One region of the Pseudoduganella plicata genome, then DNA from elsewhere that is predicted to be linked to it. Evidence: predicted binding sites of a transcription regulator. Region 1 holds the regulator's gene; the other holds the start of a gene.
What was found. The regulator LexA, encoded in region 1, represses DNA repair genes until DNA is damaged. The targets are predictions, from matches to a motif close to ACTGTATNNNNATACAGT.
Positions count from the first base shown of each region.

Region 1 (7,788 bases):
AAATGGGCGAGTACCTGGCCGAGAAGATCAAGCGCGAAGGGCTGGCCGACGATATCGACGTCGTCATGCCGATCCCCGATTCGTCCCGTCCGGCCGCGATCCAGCTGGCGCTGCGCCTTGGCAAGGAATATCGCGAAGGCTTCATCAAGAACCGCTATATCGGCCGCACCTTCATCATGCCGGGCCAGTCGCTGCGCAAGAAGTCCGTGCGCCAGAAGCTGAACGCCATTGGCGACGAGTTCAAGGGCAAGAACGTGCTGCTGGTGGATGATTCCATCGTGCGCGGCACCACGAGCCGCGAGATCGTCCAGATGGCGCGCGACTCCGGCGCGAAGAAAGTCATCTTCGCTTCCGCCGCGCCGCCGGTGCTGTACCCGAACGTCTACGGCATCGACATGCCCACGCGCGACGAACTGATCGCCCACGGCCGCACGGTCGAGGAAGTCTGCCGCGAGATCACTGCCGATGCGCTGGTGTACCAGGACCTGGACGACCTGAAGCGCGCCATTTCGGACGTCAACCCGGCACTGACGAGCTTTGAAGCGTCGTGCTTCGACGGCGTCTACGTGACAGGCGGCGTGACGCCCGCGTACCTGGACCGCATCGAGCAGGCCCGCCACAACCCGAAAGTGCCGGGTGTCGAAGGCGCCGCGATCAACCAGCTGAACCTGCACCCGGCCACCCCGGAAGTGTGATGGTTTGCTAAACTGAAGGGCCCGGATTTCCGGGCCCTTATTTTTTGTCAGTGCATATGAGCGAAAAGAAAACCCACGGCTTCACGACCACGATCCTGCACGGCGACCGCCAGAAGCCCATCGAGCAGGGCTCGCTGCATAAACCCATCCACACGTCCGTCGCATTCGGCTACACGGATGCGCGCCAGCTGGCTTCCGTGTTCCAGGGCCGCGAGCCGGGCTTCCGCTATGGCCGCCAGGGCAATCCGACGGTGTCCGCGCTGGAGGAAAAGGTCACCAGGATGGAAGGCGGCGTCGCCACGCTGTGCTTCGCCACCGGCATGGCCGCCATCGGCGCCGTGTTCCAGGCGCTGCTGCGCTCGGGCGACCATGTCGTGTCGTCGTCGTTCCTGTTCGGGAATACGAACTCGCTGTGGCAGACGGTGGCCGGGCAGGGCGTCGGCGTCGATTTTGTCGACGCGACCGACGTGGCCAACGTCGCCGCCGCGCTGAAGGACAACACGCGGATCGTATTCGTCGAGACGATCGCCAATCCGCGCACGCAGATCGCCGACCTGCAGCGCATCGGCCAGCTGTGCGCCGAGCGGGGCATCCTGTACATCGTCGATAACACGATGACGACGCCGTACCTGTTCCAGCCCAAGGCGGTGGGCGCGGGCCTTGTCGTCAACTCGCTGACGAAGTCGATCGGCGGCCATGGCAATGCACTGGGTGGAGCGCTGACGGATACCGGCGTCTGTGACTGGAGCCGCTTCCCGAATATCTTCGAGAACTATAAAAAGGCGGCGCAGCCGATGTGGGGCATCACGCAGATCCGCGCCAAGGGCCTGCGCGACTTCGGCGCTTCGCTCGGGCCGGAAGCGGCGCACCATATCGCCGTAGGCGCGGAGACGCTGGCGCTGCGCATGGAGCGCACCTGCGCCAATGCGAAGGCGCTGGCGGAAATGCTGGCGGCCGATCCGCGCGTGGCCGCCGTCTACTACCCGGGCCTGCCGACGCACCCGCAGCACGGCGTCGCGTCGGAACTGTTCCGCGCCTACGGTTCGCTGTTCAGCTTTGAACTCAAGGACGGCATCGACCTGTTTGACTTCCTGAACCGGATGAAGATCGCCGTGCCGGCGTCGAACCTGGGCGACACGCGCACCCTTGTCATTCCCGTGGCGCACACGATCTTCTACGAGATGGGCGCCGAGCGGCGCGCGCAAATGGGGATCGCCGAGTCGCTGATCCGCGTGTCGGTCGGGATCGAGGACGCGGCCGATCTGCTGGACGACTTCAAGGCGGCGCTGCCGGCATGAGGGTGAACGCAGGAGGGTGAACGCATGAGTCTGCGCCTCGTCACGATAGCCGCGCTGCTGCTGGCCGCTGTTGGCGCGCGAGCGGAGGTGTCGGTGCCGCTGACGTTCGATTCGGCAGCCAACCTGTCGATCGTCAAGCCCGGCCCCGTCCAGGCGCAACGCGACGCGACGAAAAAGTGCGACCTGTTCGGGCCCGCGCGACCATGCGAATTCGTAACGCTGGTGCTGCCGGACGGGCCGGTTGCGTCTGGCGGAAAGCCGGCGGCGATCAAATCGTACCTGATGCCGCTGCCGGGCCGCTTCAAGGCCGATGATATCCTGGGCGCGGACTTCTTCCAGGCTTACGCCGTGTACGTGGATCTGGCGCACCGGACGGTGGCGCTGCGTGCCGCCGGCAAATAAAAACACCAGAGGCAGTTACCTGTCGTGAGCCATGCGAGTTACAGCAGGTGACTGCCTCCGACGTGGCGGCAGGCAGTGATAGGCGGGCGACGTGGGGCCAACGCGGTAAGAGCTGTCAACGTCAAAACGTCGTCAAAGCAGGCGACGCCAGAGCTAACGTCGTCAAAGCTGACGACGTCCAGGCAGCTGCCGCCAGATGGCCCGATGCCTCAGTGCCAGCTGCGCAGCAACCCGACCGCCAATCCCTCCAGCGCGAACTCATCGCTCTCCGGATCGACGGTGATCACGTTGAAGTCCGGGTTCTCCGGCAGCAGCTCCACGGTAGAACCCGTGCGGCGGTAGCGCTTGACGGTGACTTCATTGCCGATGCGGGCGACGACGATCTGGCCGTTCTTGGCGCTGTCCACTTTCTTTACTGCCAGCAGGTCGCCATCCATGATGCCGATGTCGCGCATCGATTCGCCGCGCACTTTCAGCAGGAAGTCGGGCCTGGCGGAAAACAGTGCCGGGTCGACGCTGTAGCTCGTCTCCAGGTTTTCCTGCGCCAGGATCGGCGAGCCGGCGGCCACGCGGCCGATCAGCGGCAGCGACATCAGCAGCGACGCCGGCACCTGCGGCATCGGGCCCAGGTCCGCCGGTTTCGGTCCCTGCGACGCGACAGGGCGCTCGCCCAGCAGGCGAATGCCGCGCGACGTGCCGGCCGTCATTTCGATCGCGCCCTTGCGCGCCAGCGCCTTCAGGTGCTCTTCGGCCGCATTGGCGGACTTGAAACCCAGCTCGGCCGCGATTTCCGCGCGGGTCGGCGGGAAGCCGGTGTTTTCGATGGCATCCCTGATCAGATTGAGAATTTGTTCCTGTCTTGCGGTGAGCTTGATCATGGTGCAATGGCTGTTTATATAGACAGTCTGTATTTTTGTACAGTACCCGTGGGATTGCAAGGGAAATTGTTGGTTTGGGCGAAATATTTGTGATGAGTTGGTCTCGTGCGGCGCAGGCACGCCGCGCAAAACCGGTGACAGGCTCCGGTTTTCCCCACGTCGGGGCAGAAAAAGGCCACGGGAAACAGATGCCGAAACTGGTGCCTGGCAGCGGTTTTTTACACGCACTCTGGAAACCGGTGACAGGCTCCGTTTTTTCGGGCACGTCAGGATGGAAGCCAGGAAACGGTGCTTGTCCCCGGTTTTTTTCGCTGACGGCGCCGCAGACACCGAGGCGGCCCGACGTCCGGCCGAGGTGGCTTGGGATGCTGGATTTTCCGTCAAAACCCTGATATAGTCGCGGGCTTACCTCTTCCCACACCCGTCTTGACGCCGGGGTGGGCTATCAACAGTCCTTAAGGGAGTTTGCATGCGTCACTATGAAATCGTATTTATCGTCCATCCGGACCAGAGCGAGCAAGTGCCCGCGATGATCGAACGTTACAAGGCCAGCGTGACCTCGCGCGGCGGTAACGTGCACCGCGTGGAAGATTGGGGCCGCCGTCAGATGGCGTACTCGATCCAGAAACTGGCTAAAGCACACTACATCTGCATGAACATCGAGTGCGACAACGAGACCCTGGTCGAACTGGAAACCGCATTCAAATTCAATGATGCCGTGCTGCGTCACCTGACCGTCAAGATGAAGAAAGCGGAAACCGCGCCTTCGCCAATGATGAAGTCGGTCCAGCGTGAAGACGCGGCCAAGAGCCACCGCTCGGAAGCACCAGCAGCCGCCGCTCCAGCAGCCGCAGCAGCTTAAGTTTGTCGGCGTAAGTATTGCAGGGAGTCCTTGAACCACCTTCAGTTTGTCGGCCTCATCACCGAGCGGGAAGTATTGCGATACACCCCGGCCGGTCTGCCACTCGTGAATGCAGTATTGCAGCACAGTTCGCAGCAGATGGAGGCAGGCATCGCCCGCCTGGCCGAGTTCGAAATCTCCGCGGTTGCCGCGGGCGAGATCTCGAACCGCTTCAGCGGTGCGGCACTGGGAGGGACGTACGAGTTCACGGGTTTTCTGGCCAAGAAAAATCGCCACAGCAAGAGCCTGGTATTTCACATCATTGATTTCCGTGCTGCCCTGACAGCACCACATTTAGATACAGGAGCCTAAAATGGCATTCGGTAAAAAGTTCGACAAAAACAAAGCAAAGCTGAAAGAGAAGCGCAAACAGCAAAATCCTCTGTTCAAGCGCAAGAAGTTCTGCCGCTTCACCGCCGCTGGCGTTGAGCAAGTGGACTACAAAGACGTAGACACGCTGAAAGACTTCATCCAGGAAAACGGCAAGATCATGCCAGCACGCCTGACCGGCACGAAGGCGCACTACCAGCGTCAAGTCGACACCGCGATCAAGCGCGCCCGCTACCTGGCCCTGCTGCCTTACACCGATCTGCACCACGCTTAATTGCGGCAGATAGATCCTGGAGAGAACTATGCAAATCATTCTGTTGGAAAAAGTCATCAACGTCGGCAACCTGGGCGACGTCGTGAAGGTCAAGGACGGCTACGCACGTAACTTCCTGATCCCGCAAAAACTGGCACGTCGTGCAACGACCTCGGCTGTTGCCGAGTTCGAAGCCAAGCGCGCCGAGCTGGAAAAAGCCGCCGCTGAAAAGCTGGCCGCCGCTCAAGCCCAGGGCGAAAAGCTGAACGGCATGACCGTGACGGTGTCGCAGAAAGCCGGCGTCGACGGCCGTCTGTTCGGTTCCGTGACCAACTACGACATCGCCGAAGCGCTGACGAAGGCTGGTTTCGCAGTCGAGAAAGCCGCCGTGCGCATGCCTACCGGCCCACTGAAGACCACGGGCGAGCACCCGGTCTCCGTGGCGCTGCACACCGACGTCGTGGTCGAAGTGACCGTGGCTGTCGTGGGCGACGCTGCCTGAATCACCCGGGAATCTTTTCACGGGTAGATTGTCGTACTTATAAAGAAGCCGGGTTCGCCCGGCTTTTTTATTGCAGCCATGAGTCTCCACAAAGCCGCCGCGCATGCGCCAGAAATGCGCCGTGGAAGCGGCTTTGCCAGATTTCTTTAGTGAACTTCGCCTAGCCGAAGCAGGTATAATTCGCGCCATGAACGCCGCCCCATCCGACCCGCAAGTCGACTCCCTTCGCATCCCGCCGCACTCCATCGAGGCAGAACAGTCCGTCATCGGCGGCCTGCTGCGCGATAACGCCGCATGGGACCGCATCGCCGACTTCATGCATGCGGAGGACTTCTATCGCTACGACCATCGCATCATCTTCGAACAGATGGTGCGGCTGATCAACAGCGGCAAGCCTGCCGACGTCATCACCGTCTTCGAGGCGCTGACGATGCTGGGCAAGGCCGAGGAAGTGGGCGGCCTGCAGTACCTGAACGCGATGGCGCAGAACACGCCGTCGGCGGCGAATATCCGTCGTTACGCCGAGATCGTGCGCGACCGCGGCGTGCTGCGCAAGCTGATCACCGTGGCCGACGAAATCTCCGGCAACGCGTTCAGCCCGCAGGGCAAGGAAGTCAAGCAGATGCTGGACGAGGCCGAATCGAAGATCTTCGCGATCGCCGAGGCGGGCTCGCGCGGCTCGTCGGGCTGGACGGCCGTGCAGCCGCTGCTGACGCAGGTGGTCGAGCGTATCGACGAGCTGTACAGCCGCGACAGCGGCAGCGAGATCACGGGCGTGCCGACGGGCTTTATCGACCTGGACCGCATGACGTCCGGCCTGCAGCCGGGCGACCTGGTCATCGTGGCCGGACGTCCGTCGATGGGCAAGACGGCTTTCTCCGTCAACATCGGCGAGAACGTCGCCATCGAAGCGGGCCTGCCCGTGGCCGTGTTCTCGATGGAGATGGGCGGCGCCCAGCTGGCCATGCGTATGCTGGGTTCGGTCGGCCAGCTCGACCAGCACCGGCTGCGTACGGGCAAGCTGAACGACGAGGACTGGCCGCGCCTGACGCACGCCATCCAGAAGATGAACGAGGCGCAGCTGTACATCGACGAGACGCCCGCGCTGAACCCCATCGAAATGCGGGCACGGGCGCGCCGCCTCGCGCGCCAGTGCGGCAAGCTCGGTCTCATCATCGTCGACTACCTGCAGCTGATGCAGGGTTCCCAGCCGGGCGACAACCGCGCCGCCGAGATTTCCGAGATCTCGCGTTCGCTCAAGGGCTTGGCGAAGGAATTGCACTGCCCCGTGATCGCACTGTCCCAGCTGAACCGCTCTCTGGAACAGCGCCCGAACAAGCGTCCCGTCATGTCCGACCTGCGCGAATCCGGCGCTATCGAACAGGATGCGGACGTCATTATCTTCCTGTACCGCGACGAGGTGTACAACCCCGATTCGCCGGACAAGGGTACCGCCGAAATCATCATCGGCAAGCAGCGTAACGGTCCCATCGGCGCGATCCGCCTCACGTGGATGGGCATGTACACGAAATTCGGCAACTACACCGGTAATCTGTCGGTCTACCAGGGCGACTGATCACGGGTCGTCTGAAGCCGCAGTGAACCACAGGGCCGTCCTCGCGCGACGGCCCCGCACCACCAACCAACGGAGAAACAAAATGTTTGGACGCTTGATGCCCACCGAGGGCAAATTCTTTGACCTGTTCAATCAGCATGCGGAGCTGTGCGTCAAAGGCGCGAAAGAAATGCTGGGCCTGATGACCAATTTCGACGACCTGGAAAATCGCGTGCATGCGATCGAAAGCATCGAGAAACAGGCCGACAAGATCACGTACACCACTGTCGACCTGCTGCACAAGACGTTCATCACGCCGATCGACCGCGACGACATCCACAAGCTGATCACCAAGATGGACGACATCCTGGACATGATGGAAGACGCCGCCCAGACCGTATCGCTGTACGACCTGCATGCCGTGACGCCGGAAGCGAAACGCCTGGCCGAACTGGTGCTGGCCTGCTGCGAGAAGGTCAAGGATGCCGTGGCCCTGCTGTCGAACATGGACAATGCGCGCGATATCGTCGCCATCTGCGAAGAGATCGACCGCCTGGAATCGGATGCGGACCACGTGATGCGCGCCGCGATGTCGAAGCTGTTCCGCGACGAGCCGGACGTGCGCAACCTGATCAAGATGAAGGCCATCTACGAGATCCTGGAAACCGTGACGGACCGCTGCGAAGACGTGGCCAACATCATCGAAGGCATCATCGTCGAGAACGCGTAAGCACCGTTCGACAGGATAAGTTAAAACAATATGCACACCATACAAATCAGCATCTATGCGCTGGCTCTACTGATTTTCCTGGCACTCGTCTTCGATTTCATGAACGGCTTCCACGACGCTGCAAATGCGATCGCGACCGTGGTGTCGACCGGCGTGCTGAAGCCACAAACGGCGGTGGCGATGGCCGCCTTCTTCAATTTCATCGCGATCTTCATTGTCGGCCTGAAGGTGGCCCAGACAATCG
Region 1 is NZ_CP038026.1:2,004,021-2,011,808, reverse strand. Features, by position in the region: gene purF (amidophosphoribosyltransferase) at 1-695, shown strand, start outside; gene E1742_RS08870 (cystathionine gamma-synthase family protein) at 752-1,993, shown strand; gene E1742_RS08865 (hypothetical protein) at 2,018-2,395, shown strand; gene lexA (transcriptional repressor LexA) at 2,605-3,273, opposite strand; gene rpsF (30S ribosomal protein S6) at 3,743-4,135, shown strand; gene priB (primosomal replication protein N) at 4,166-4,486, shown strand; gene rpsR (30S ribosomal protein S18) at 4,488-4,778, shown strand; gene rplI (50S ribosomal protein L9) at 4,807-5,259, shown strand; gene E1742_RS08835 (replicative DNA helicase) at 5,447-6,835, shown strand; gene E1742_RS08830 (DUF47 domain-containing protein) at 6,918-7,544, shown strand; gene E1742_RS08825 (inorganic phosphate transporter) at 7,575-7,788, shown strand, end outside.

Region 2 (7,788 bases), 1.1 Mb from region 1:
CCCTGGCCGATGCGCTCGCCGCCGTAGCTGTACCACGAGCCTGACTTCTCGACGATCTTCGCTTCCACGCCCAGGTCGATGATCTCGCCTTCGCGGGACGTGCCTTCTCCATACAGGATGTCGAAGTGCGCTTCCTTGAACGGCGGGGCGATCTTGTTCTTGACGACCTTGACCTTCGTTTCGTTACCGATCACTTCGTCGCCGGACTTGATGGAGCCGGTACGGCGGATGTCCAGGCGCACGGAAGCGTAGAACTTCAGCGCGTTACCGCCCGTCGTCGTTTCAGGGCTACCGAACATCACGCCGATCTTCATACGGATCTGGTTGATGAAGATGACCAGCGTGTTGGTGCGGTTGATCGTGCCGGTCAGCTTGCGCAGCGCCTGGGACATCAGGCGGGCCTGCAGGCCTGGCAGCGAGTCGCCCATGTCGCCTTCGATCTCGGCGCGGGGCGTCAGGGCCGCCACGGAGTCGATGACGATCATGTCCACGGAGCCCGAACGCACCAGAGCGTCGCAGATCTCCAGTGCCTGTTCGCCCGTGTCCGGCTGCGAAATCAGCAGCTCGTGCAGGTTGACGCCCAGCTTCTGGGCATAGGTGACGTCCAGCGCGTGTTCCGCGTCGATGAACGCGCAGGTGCCGCCGATTTTCTGCATCTCGGCGATGGTCTGCAAGGTCAGCGTCGTTTTACCCGACGATTCAGGACCGTAGATCTCGACCACGCGGCCGCGCGGCAAGCCGCCGACGCCCAGGGCGATGTCCAGACCCAGCGAGCCGGTGGACACGGTCTGCACTTCTTCCAGCGGAGCACTGGCATCCATGCGCATCACGGAGCCCTTGCCGAACTGCTTTTCAATCTGTGCCAGCGCTGCGGCAAGCGCTTTGGCCTTTTCCCCTGCAGGTACTGCCGCTTTCTTGTCGTCCATGATCTTCCTTCGCTTGATCTCTAAATCGTTTAATCGCTTCGTTCAACCGATACTGTATATGCATCCAGTGGTTTTTGCAAGCGCCGTTTGCGCTGCCGTGCGCACGAGTGCGCTGTCCGCAGATCTGCCGCAAAAGCCCGGCGCATTGAGTAAAATGAAAGCTACCCTTGTGCGGATCACCATGCGTATTCTACTAGCCGAAGATGACAGTGTCCTGGCGGACGGATTGACGCGCTCCCTGCGCCAGTCCGGTTACGCCATCGACTGCGTAAAAAACGGGCAGGAGGCGGACACTGCCCTGTCCACGCAGGAATTCGACCTGCTCATCCTCGACCTGGGCCTGCCGAAACTGTCCGGGCTGGAGGTGCTGCGCCGCCTGCGCGCCCGCGCCTCGCTGTTGCCGGTACTGATCCTGACGGCGGCCGATTCCGTCGAGCAGCGCGTGAACGGCCTGGACCTGGGCGCCGACGACTACATGGCCAAGCCGTTCGCGCTGTCCGAGCTGGAAGCGCGGGTGCGGGCGCTGACGCGGCGCGGCCAGGGCGGCGGCTCCACCGTGGTAAAACACGGGCCGCTGACGTACGACCAGGTGGGCCGCAGCGCCTATATCAACGAGCAGATGCTGGACCTGTCCGCGCGCGAACTGGGCCTGCTGGAAGTCCTGCTGGCCCGCACCGGGCGCCTCGTCTCGAAGGAGCAGCTGGTCGATCACCTGTGCGAGTGGGGCGAGGAAGTGAGCAACAACGCCATCGAAGTCTACGTGCACCGTTTGCGCAAGAAGATCGAGGCGGGCGGCATTCGCATCGCCACCGTGCGCGGGCTCGGCTACTGCCTGGAAAAATACGCCAGCCCTGCCCCTGCCGAGGCGAAGTGAGCGCCGAGGCGGACCAGGGCTGGAGCACGGCGCCGGAAGAGGAAGGCGACATCCAGCATTCGCTGTTCGGCGAAATCCTCGACTGGATGCTGGCGCCGCTGCTGCTGCTGTGGCCGATGAGCATCGCCATTACGTACCTCGTCGCCAAATCGATTGCCAACCAGCCGTTCGACCATGCGCTGGAGGATTCCGTGACCGTGCTGGCGCAGCAGGTGCGCGAAGTGAACGGCAAGCTGGTGCAGCGCCTGCCCGGTTCCGCGCGCGACATCCTGCGGGCCGATGACGTCGACAGCATCTATTTCCAGATCATGGGGCCGCAGGGCAGTTATATCGACGGCGACCGCGACCTGCCGCGTCCGGAACCGGAGCCGGACGACGACACCACACCCGCCGGTACCGTGCGCTTTCGCAGCGATAACCTGCACGGCACGCCCATCCGCGTGGCGTATGCCTACGTTAACCTGGAAGAAGACAACGCACGCCCGGCGCGCCTGGCGCTGGTGCAGGTGGCCGAAACGCTGGAAAAGCGCGCCAAGCTGGCCAACGAGATCATCAAGGGGGTGATCCTGCCGCAGTTCATCATCCTGCCCGTCGTGCTGGCCCTGGTCTGGTTCGCCCTGTCACGGGGATTGCTGCCGCTGGCCGAACTGCAGGAGCGCATCCGCGCGCGCCGGTCCGACGACCTCTCCCCCATCGCGCCCAACCAGGTGCCGGAGGAAATCACGCCGCTGGTGCGTTCGCTCAACGAGATGCTGGCACGGCTGTCGCAATCGATCGACGTGCAGAAGCGCTTCATCGCCGACGCGGCGCATCAGATGAAGACCCCGCTGGCCGGCATGCGCATGCAGTCGGAGCTGGCGCTGCGCCAGACCGACCACAATGAAATCCACCGCTCGCTGGAGCAGCTGGCGAAAAGTTCGGAAGCGGCCACGCGTCTGGTGAACCAGCTGCTGGCGCTGGCGCGGGCGGAAAACCGGCCGCAGGCCGGCACGCCGCAGGCGCCGCTCGATCTGGCCGAAGTGGCACGCAACGTCGTGCGCGAATGGGTGCCGGCGTCGTTCAGCCACCGCATCGACCTGGGTTTCGAAGGGCCGGACCAACAGGTCGACATCGCGGGCGATGCCGTCATGCTGCGCGAACTGCTGTCCAACCTGATCGACAACGCGCTGCGCTACACGCCTGTGGATGGCAGCGTCACCGTGCGCGTGCGCGCCGCCGCCGATGCCGCGATCCTGGAAGTGGAGGACACCGGTCCCGGCATCCCGCCCGCCGAACGGGTGCACGTGTTCGAACGTTTCTATCGCATCCTGGGCAGCAATGCCGAAGGCAGCGGCCTGGGTCTGGCCATTGTGCGCGAGATCGCGCAGCAGCACGGCGCCGAAATCGACATCTTCAGCAACCCGCGCGCCACGCAGCCGAAATATCCCGGCAGCCTGTTTCGCCTGACCTTCCCACCGCACGTGCCGCCCGCCGACGAGGAGACCCCGCACTTTGGATGACCGCACCCATTGGGATAAAACACGGCGCCTGACAGCCATCCTGCTGCTGGCCTGGCTGCTGACGGGCTTTGGCGCCGTCTTCTTTGCGCGCGAGCTGACAGGATTGACCATCTTGGGCTGGCCGCTGTCGTTCTATCTCGCCGCCCAGGGCGCATCGCTGCTCTACCTTGCCCTGATCGGCATATACGCATGGCGCATGCGCCGGCTCGATCGCCAGTTGCGGGAGCGCGCGTGACGAAGCCGGCGCAACGAACCTTCTTCCAGCGCCTGACGCGCTATTACGCCTTCTTCACGCTGGGCTTCGCCGCCTTCCTCGTCTCGCTTGCCGTGCTGGAAAAGGAAGGCATGCCGCGCGTGTGGATCGGCTACATGTTCATGTTCGCCACCATCGTGCTGTACGCGTCGATCGGGCTGGTGAGCCGCACGTCGAACGTTTCCGAATACTACGTGGCGGGCCGGCGGGTGCCGGCGCTGTACAACGGCATGGCGACGGCGGCCGACTGGATCTCGGCGGCGAGCTTCATCAGCCTGGCCGGCAGCCTGTACCTGCACGGCTTCGACGGCCTGGCCTACGTGATGGGCTGGACGGGCGGCTACTGCCTCGTGGCGCTGCTGATCGCACCCTACCTGCGCAAGTTCGGCCAGTACACGATCCCCGACTTCCTGGCCGCGCGCTATGGCGGCGCGCAGGGCGGCCGGGCCGTGCGCCTGTTCGCCGTCACGGCCACCATCGTGGTCTCGTTTACGTATGTGGTGGCGCAGATCTATGCCGTCGGCCTGATCGCTTCGCGCTTCACGGGCGTCGATTTCTCCGTCGGCATTTTCCTCGGCCTGGCCAGCATCCTGGTCTGCTCGTTCCTGGGCGGCATGCGCGCGATCACGTGGACGCAGGTGGCGCAGTACATCATCATCCTGGCCGCATTCCTGATTCCGGCGATGTGGCTGTCGGCCAAGCACAGCGACAACCCGATTCCGCAGGTCGCCTACGGCAAGCTGCTGCCCCAGCTGAGCGCACGCGAAGCGGCGCTGATGAACGACGACAAGGAGGCGCAGGTGCGCGCCATCTTCTGCACGCGTGCTGACGACTACCAGCGGCGCCTGGACGGCCTGCCGTATTCATGGGAGACGGGACGGGCCTCGCTGCAGCATTACCTGGACAACGTACGGCTGCGCAACGCCTCGCTGCTGGAGATCCGCAACGCCGAACGGGCGCTGATCGCGTATCCGAAAAACGCCGACGACGCCGTCGCCATCTGGACCGCGCTGCGCGACGAGAACGTCGCCCGCTCGCGCCGCATCACGCCGCACGCGGCGCCCTTCCCCGGTGCCACCGCCGAGGAGTCCGACATCAAGCGCAACAACTTTCTTGCGCTGGCATTGTGCATGATGCTGGGCACGGCCGCGCTGCCGCATATCCTGATGCGCTCCTACACCACGCCGTCGGTGGACCAGGCCCGCGTCTCCGTGTTCTGGACGCTGTTCTTCATCCTGCTGATCTACCTGACGATTCCTGCGCTGGCCGTGCTGGTGAAATACGACGTCTACACGGCCCTGGTCGGCAGCGACTTCGCCCACCTGCCCACGTGGGTCTCGTACTGGGCCAACGTGGACCGGGCCAATCCCCTCATCAGCATTGCCGACGTCAATGGCGACGGCATCGTGCAGCTGGCCGAAATCGCCATCGACGGCGACGTGCTCGTGCTGGCCACGCCGGAGATCGCCGGCCTGCCGTACGTGATCTCGGGCCTGGTCGCGGCCGGCGGCCTGGCGGCGGCACTGTCCACGGCGGACGGCCTGCTGCTGGCGATCTCCAACGCGCTGTCGCACGACGTGTACTACAAGATCGTCGATCCGAAAGCATCGACGCAAAAGCGCGTGACGATCTCGAAACTGATCCTGCTGGGCGTGGCCTTCGTGGCGGCGTATTCGGCATCGACAAAGCCCGGCGACATCCTGTCGCTGGTGGGCGCCGCCTTTTCGCTGGCCGCATCGACACTGTTCCCGGCCCTCGTCGTGGGCGTGTTCTGGCGCCGCGCCAATGGCTATGGCGCATTGGCCGGCATGGCGACGGGCTTCCTGGTCTGCCAGTTCTACATGCTGCACACCAATCCCGTCCTGGGCGGCAGCGCGGCCGACCAGTGGTTCCATATCGCGCCGATCTCCGCCGCCGTATTCGGCGTGCCGGCCGGGCTGCTGGCACTGATCGTCGTCAGCCTGCTGACGCCACCGCCGGACGCGCGCAGCGTGGCGCTGGTCGACTACGTGCGGCGGCCGGAGTAGCCGCTCAGCCGCTCAGCCGCTCAACCGCCCGGCGCGACCGTCGTGCGCCGCGCGCAGCGGGTGGCAAAGGCCGTGCGCACCGCTTCGTCGGCGATCTTCGCCACTTCCGCCTCCGCGCAGGTGGCGTCGCTGAGCGTCATCTGGTCGGCCTGCAGTTGCGGATCGACCTTGCTGTTACACCCGGCCAGGGCGAAAGCGATGACGGCAAGAAGGAGTGTTGGACTGGTTTTCATGACGTTCCTCACTGGGGAAATTGGACGATGCGGCCGAGTGTACCGGAACCGGGCGCCGTGGCAAATGCGCGCACTGTGACAATCCGAGAGAAATGCCGTGGTGTCCATGTGATAAGTTCGTCGCCTTTTCACTTTCGCGACAATCATGCGTCTCGCTTCCCTCCTGCGCGCCGGCCTGCTGTGCGCCATCGTCTCCGTGCCTGCCCGTGCGACACCACCTGCGCCGGTCGATGCCTTTTTCGCCAACCCATCGTTCACGGGCGGCCTGCTGTCGCCCAGCGGGCGTTACCTGGCTGCGAAAATCGTCGGCAAGACGGGCCGCGACTCGTTGGGCGTGATTGACCTGAACGACCGTTCGGCACGCATGGTCGCGGCGTTCGACGACGCGGACATCGGCCACGTCCAATGGGTCAACGAGGACCGCCTGCTGTTCGATTCGACCGACCGGCAGATCGCCTCGGGTGCCGCGCGCTTCGCGCCGGGCCTATACACGGCCCGGCGTGACGGCTCGCAGTTCCGCCAGCTGGCCGATCGGCGCGGGCGCTTTGTGCGCAACGGCTACGACAAGGTGCTGCTGCCGTGGCACACCTATATGATGGACCAGGCAGGCAAGCAGGAGTCGGACGAAGTCTATGTGCGCAACGTCAGTTTCAGAGCGGGACGTCCCCAGTCCGTCGACCTGCTGCGCCTGAACGTGGTCACCGGCCGCACCGCCACCGTCGCGCTGCCGGTCGACGCGATCGACTGGATGCTGGACAACGACGGTGAACCGCGCCTGGCGAAGTCCCTCGACAAGGACATGCTGTCGATCTGGCTGCGCGACCGCGACACGGGAAAATGGCGCGTGCTGGCCTCCTTCAAGGCATACGTCCCCGACGCGCGCGCCTTCACGCCGCTGCGCTTCGGCCCGGACGGCACGCTGTATGCCAAGGCGAACCAGAACAGCGACCACGCGGCGGTCCATACGGTAGACCTGGCGACGGGCGCCCTCAGCGCCCAGCCGATCCTGCGCGTGGACGGCTTCGACTTCACGGGAAGCTTCGTCGTCGACGCCACGCGGTTGCTGGGCATCCGCTACCTGGGCGACGCCGAAGGCACCGCATGGTTCGACCCGGAGATGAAGGCGATCCAGGCCGATATCGATGCGCAGCTGCCCGGCACCGTCAACCTGATCGGCGTGCCGCGTCGCCCCGCGACGCCCAACCTGCTGGTGACGGCGTTTTCCGACATGCAGCCCAGGGTGTACTTCATCTATAACACCGCCACCCGAAAACTTTCCGTGGCCGGTTTCGCGCACGAAAAGCTCGATGCCAGCGCGATGGGGCACCAATACTTCGTCAAGTACAAGGCCCGCGACGGCCTGGAGATTCCCGCCATGCTGACGCTGCCGCCCGGTGTGCCTGTCACCCGTGCAGGCGAGCCGCCCGCCAACCTGCCGCTGGTGGTGCTGGTGCACGGCGGCCCGTACGTACGGGGCACGCGTTGGGAATGGGACCCGGAAACGCAGTTCCTCGCCTCGCGCGGCTATGCGGTGCTGGAGCCCGAATTCCGCGGCAGTACCGGCTTTGGCCGGCGCCATTTCACGGCAGGCCTGAAGCAGTGGGGCCTGGCCATGCAGGACGATATCGCCGACGGCACGCGCTGGGCAATCGCGCAGGGGGTTGCCGACCCGCAGCGCATCTGCATCGCCGGCGCCAGCTACGGCGGCTATGCCACGCTGATGGGGCTCGTGCGCGACCCGGACCTGTACCGGTGCGGCATCAATTGGGTGGGTGTTACCGATATCAACCTCATGTACACCGGCCACTGGCTCTACGCATCCGATGTGCCGGAAGAATTCAAGCGCTATGGCATGCCCGAGCTGATCGGCGATCCCGTCAAGGATGCCGACCAGCTGAAGGCGACGTCGCCGCTGCAGCAGGCCGCACGTATCCGCCAGCCGCTGCTGCTGGCCTACGGCACCGCCGACGAGCGCG
Region 2 is NZ_CP038026.1:3,086,979-3,094,766, forward strand. Features, by position in the region: gene recA (recombinase RecA) at 1-926, opposite strand, end outside; gene E1742_RS13495 (response regulator) at 1,108-1,800, shown strand; gene E1742_RS13500 (sensor histidine kinase) at 1,797-3,299, shown strand; gene E1742_RS13505 (DUF4212 domain-containing protein) at 3,292-3,534, shown strand; gene E1742_RS13510 (sodium:solute symporter family protein) at 3,531-5,579, shown strand; gene trbK (entry exclusion lipoprotein TrbK) at 5,600-5,812, opposite strand; gene E1742_RS13520 (alpha/beta hydrolase family protein) at 5,958-7,788, shown strand, end outside.
Region 2: the regulator LexA is predicted to act here: its motif matches at 978-995, upstream of recA (recombinase RecA).